Regions from separate parts of the Neobacillus sp. GCM10023253 genome, predicted to be linked through region 1. Evidence: a T-box and tRNA genes for the amino acid it is inferred to sense, from the RefSeq annotation. Region 1 holds a T-box; the other holds one or more tRNA genes.
What was found. The T-box of region 1 lies ahead of leuS (leucine--tRNA ligase). A T-box ahead of a tRNA ligase gene usually reads a tRNA of that ligase, here a tRNA-Leu.

Region 1 (2,400 bases):
AGTCCCTTTCGGTTGCCGGAATCGTCCTAATGTTAAATGCAGGAGCCACCGTAATCGGAAATCTGTTTGGCGGAAATTTATATGATAAACTAGGCGGTTATAAATCGATTCTGCTGGGAATTGGAATTTCACTTCTAGCCTTGGTGGGATTAACCATCTGGCATAGCTGGCCGTCCTACGTTGTCTTTTTAACTATTGTTGGTTTTGGAACAGGTATTATTTTTCCTTCGATGTATGCCATGGCAGGATCGGTTTGGCGAGAAGGCGGCCGGAAATCCTTTAATGCCCTCTATGTTGCACAAAACCTCGGGGTCGCTGTTGGTACTGCTTTAGGCGGCATTGTTGCCGACTATTCCTTCCAGCTAATCTTCCTAGCTAATACCATCATGTATGTGATCTTTTTATTTATCGCTGTTTTCGGATATAAAGGAATTGCGATTGACTCAGCTAAGCGTGAAACAAACACCAAAACTGCTCCAACCATAAAAAGCAAAGCTAACCTGCAAGCTTTACTTATTATTAGTACGGGATATTTACTATGCTGGGTTGCGTATGTCCAGTGGACCACAACAATTGCTTCCTATACGCAGGAAATCAACATCTCCCTCACACAATATAGCTTGTTATGGACGATAAATGGGGCATTAATCGTATTAGGGCAGCCTGTTTTAAATGGTATTTTAAAACATCTTAGTGCTTCCCTTAAGGTGCAAATTCTAATCGGAATTGCCATCTTTATCATTTCATTTATCGTTGCTGGAAATGCGGGGGCTTTTACTGGCTTCCTAGCCGCAATGATTATTTTAACAATTGGGGAAATGTTCGTTTGGCCGGCGGTGCCAACCTTAGCCTTCGCCCTTGCTCCTAAGGGCCGCGAAGGATTTTATCAAGGAATTGTTAACAGTACAGCAACCGGCGGAAGAATGATTGGACCGCTCCTTGGCGGCGTCATTGTTGATTTGTACAGCATGTCTGCTTTATTCACAATCTTAATCGGATTATTTTTCATTGCAATTATCACAACCGTAGTATATGACCGTCATTTGAAATCACAAGAGCAGGTGACTGCAAAAGCGTTATAAATACTTTCTGCAACCAAAACCACAGCTGACTGACTGTGGTTTTGATGTTTAAAATCAAGTATCCCTGTCAACCATGAAAATAGGCTCAAGTTTACTTGCATACTGTTAGAAAATTTAATACAATTACGTTATATTTATATTTTAATAACAGTGAGTAGGAGTAGTAGTGATTTAAGTCCCGTATTTAGAGAGTTGACGGCTGGTGCAAGTCAACCGGGAGGGTCATGAACTCGCCTAGGAGTTGCAGGCATGAATGAAAAGTAATGTTTGCCGTTTTCCGCGTTAAGGATTAATGAAGCGAGTGCATTGCACTAATGTGGGTGGTACCGCGGGAAGATACATACAGTCCTCTCGTCCCTGTTGGGGATGAGAGGTTTTTTATTTTTTAAGGAGGATTACAGATATGAGTTTCGATCATCAACAAATCGAAAAGAAGTGGCAAAAGAAATGGGAAGAAGAAAAAACATTTAAAACAAGCGAAGATCCGGGCAAACGGAAATTCTACGCTTTAGATATGTTCCCATATCCGTCAGGGGCCGGACTGCATGTGGGGCATCCGGAAGGTTATACTGCAACGGATATCCTTTCACGGATGAAACGGATGCAGGGCTATAATGTCCTTCACCCAATGGGCTGGGATGCATTCGGGTTGCCTGCTGAACAATACGCTCTAGATACAGGCAATGACCCTGCTGAATTTACTGCGAAAAACATTGACACATTTCGCAGACAAATTAAATCTCTTGGTTTTTCTTATGACTGGGATCGCGAAGTCAATACGACTGACCCTGAGTACTACAAATGGACACAATGGATTTTCTTGAAGCTATGGGAAAAAGGTCTCGCCTATGTTGATGAAGTACCGGTCAACTGGTGTCCAGCGCTTGGAACTGTTTTAGCCAACGAAGAAGTCATTGATGGAAAAAGTGAACGCGGAGGCCATCCGGTTGAACGCCGTCCAATGAGACAGTGGATTTTAAAAATTACAGCTTATGCCGATCGTCTACTCGAAGATCTAGAAGAACTGGACTGGCCGGAAAGCTTGAAGGAAATGCAGCGGAACTGGATTGGCCGTTCCGAGGGTGCGGAAGTCACTTTCCAAATCGATGGACACAATGAAACCTTCACGGTATTTACGACCCGCCCTGATACACTATTTGGTGCCACTTATGCTGTGCTTGCTCCAGAGCATGCTTTGGTGGATAAAATTACAACTGCTGAGCAGCGGGAGGCCGTTGAGGCTTATTTAGATAAAGTAAAATCAAAGAGTGACCTCGAGCGTACTGACCTTGCAAAGGAAAAAACAGGGGTATTCACG
Region 2 (2,400 bases), on a different contig from region 1:
TATCTATCAGTTTTTCTTGCACTGGGTTGGCTTATTTCAATCGCTTTTAACCTATTTATTAAATAACAACGGGCTAATAACAGTAATGAATTCTCCAGCTACTGATTTAAAATGTATTTAATAGAGGTGAAATGAATGACGGAAATATATTCACCTAGTGATGTACAGAAATTGCTTGAAATAGATGCTAGTACCTTAAGGAAATACGCCACTCTCCTCGAAGGTAATGGGTATCTTGTTCATCGTAATAATAGAGGTCATCGAATCTATTTTGATAAGGATGTTCATACATTCCGTAAATTAATGGAATTCAGCAAACAAGAGGGTATGACAATGGAACATTCAGCAGAAGCTGTGATGAAATGGGTTTCTGAAGAAAAAAATACAGACATTGTTACGGAAATAGAACCCATACAGAATACTAGCGGCCAAGTTGTTGAGCACAATTGCAACCATGAAGAATTAATGGAACGTATTGAACATTTAGAGCAAATAAACTTGGATTTAATCAAACTCTTGAAGGAAAAGGCTGTACGGGAAGCCTGCCAAGAAGAAAAAATTAATCAAATTTTACGGCATGTAGAATATTTAAATAAACTAGAAGTTGAACGCATTAGAAGCATAGAAAAGGAAATTGCTACTGCCACTCAGAAGAAATGGTGGAATTGGTTTACATGGAAAAAAAGCTAAACCCAATTAATGTTAGGGTTTAGCTTTTTTTGATGTGTCCGTATGTAATAGCCCACACAATTTCACTAATTATGGCTGCTGCGTTCCCGCCCTGACCCTTTCTTAGTTGCCTTGTTGGACTATGACTCCGCAGGTAGGACTCGAACCTACGACCGATCGGTTAACAGCCGATAGCTCTACCACTGAGCTACTGCGGAATAATATTTCTGGTGCGGGTGAAGGGAGTCGAACCCCCACGCCCGAAGGCGCCAGATCCTAAGTCTGGTGCGTCTGCCAATTCCGCCACACCCGCATGATGTTTTAAATAATCTTATTTGAATGGCAGAGAAGAAGGGATTTGAACCCTCGCGCCGGTTACCCGACCTACACCCTTAGCAGGGGCGCCTCTTCAGCCGCTTGAGTACTTCTCTGTAGTAATAACTTACAAAACAAATATATCATCTTTTAAAATTGGGAGCCAGCTGTAAATTTTGGTAATCTAAAACAACTAACTCCCCTGCGATGAAGACATTCTCAAGTAATATTCAATCTGGCTGTCCTCATGACTCCGCAAAAAGAGACTCCATTAAATTTAGTTATTTTAAAATCGATAAAAAATGTTCTTTTATAAGTGGAATGACCTTATCGGGAGTCTGAACATGAATAAAATGCCCTGTTTCAGGAATGATATGTACCCCTGCGTGCGGGAATTGTTGGTCACGGGTCTGATAAGCAAAATCAGTTGAAATGTAAGGATCATTTTCACCCCATAGAATCGTAACAGGATTCTTTATGGCAGCAAGATTCAAATACGGTTCCGTTAATTGTGGATTGGCAGAGCGATATAATTCTAAAATTACGTTCCTTTTCTCAGCCGATTCAAAAATTGCAAAGAAGTCTTCCAATATCCCTTCTTCTACAGACGGAATCTCCTTTTTCATCCCTGCCATCCATGATTCCTTATTGGCCATGGCTTCCATTACTTTTTCACCATAACCAGGCGTTCTCCATTTTTGGGCGAGTGGGTGCCACGTATATCCAGGCAACAAAACTGTGTCGGTTATAATCAAGCTTTCCACTTTATCCGGATTGTCACATGCCCATCTTAATCCAATCATTCCACCCCAGTCATGGACGATAAGATGGATTTTTTCTAATTCTAGTGCTTGCATGAAATCATTGATAAACGTAACATAATTTTCCCAAGTAGACTCGTATGGAAAACGGTCACTCTGACCAAATCCCGGAAGGTCCGGTGCAATCGCCCGAAATCCTAATGCAGCAATTTCAGGGATAATATGTTTCCAGAGCATGCTGGATTCTGGAACGCCGTGAATTAGCAAAACGGGCGGGGCAGTTTTGCCGCCCTCATCAATATAAGAAATCTTTTGATCATTTATGGTTAGTGTCTTTTTCGTAATCATTCTGTACCTCCGATTGTTTCTAATGTAAGGATTTTACATTCTCACAGTAATTCGACAAAAAAAGGTAAAATCCTTTCCTTTTCCGTTAAAAAGAAAAGGATGCCTCAGCTTTATGAGACATCCTTCTCTTCAATGATATAATTGGTCTTTTTCCATGTGATTCCAAAAAATCTATTTCCCACAGCATTTTTTATATTTTTTCCCGCTTCCACAAGGACATGGATCGTTGCGCCCTACCTTCGTTTCGTTCCGAATTGGCTCATGTTTACCCAACGTTCTTTGCTTACTGGCATTTCTAAAGTCCATT

Region 2: it encodes a tRNA-Leu, which carries the amino acid that the T-box ahead of leuS (leucine--tRNA ligase) is inferred to sense. The anticodon was not compared.

What each region holds. Positions count from the first base shown of each region.
Region 1 covers NZ_JBHSHV010000012.1:672,258-674,657, reverse strand. Annotated here, with positions in the region: gene ACFPA1_RS17480 (MDR family MFS transporter) at 1-1,082, shown strand, start outside; T-box leader at 1,224-1,444, shown strand; gene leuS (leucine--tRNA ligase) at 1,486-2,400, shown strand, end outside.
Region 2 covers NZ_JBHSHV010000006.1:21,732-24,131, forward strand. Annotated here, with positions in the region: gene ACFPA1_RS07555 (MerR family transcriptional regulator) at 136-690, shown strand; RNA gene ffs (signal recognition particle sRNA small type) at 732-816, opposite strand; tRNA gene ACFPA1_RS07565 (tRNA-Asn) at 816-887, opposite strand; tRNA gene ACFPA1_RS07570 (tRNA-Leu) at 898-982, opposite strand; tRNA gene ACFPA1_RS07575 (tRNA-Ser) at 1,010-1,100, opposite strand; gene ACFPA1_RS07580 (alpha/beta fold hydrolase) at 1,266-2,093, opposite strand; gene ACFPA1_RS07585 (YecA family protein) at 2,265-2,400, opposite strand, start outside.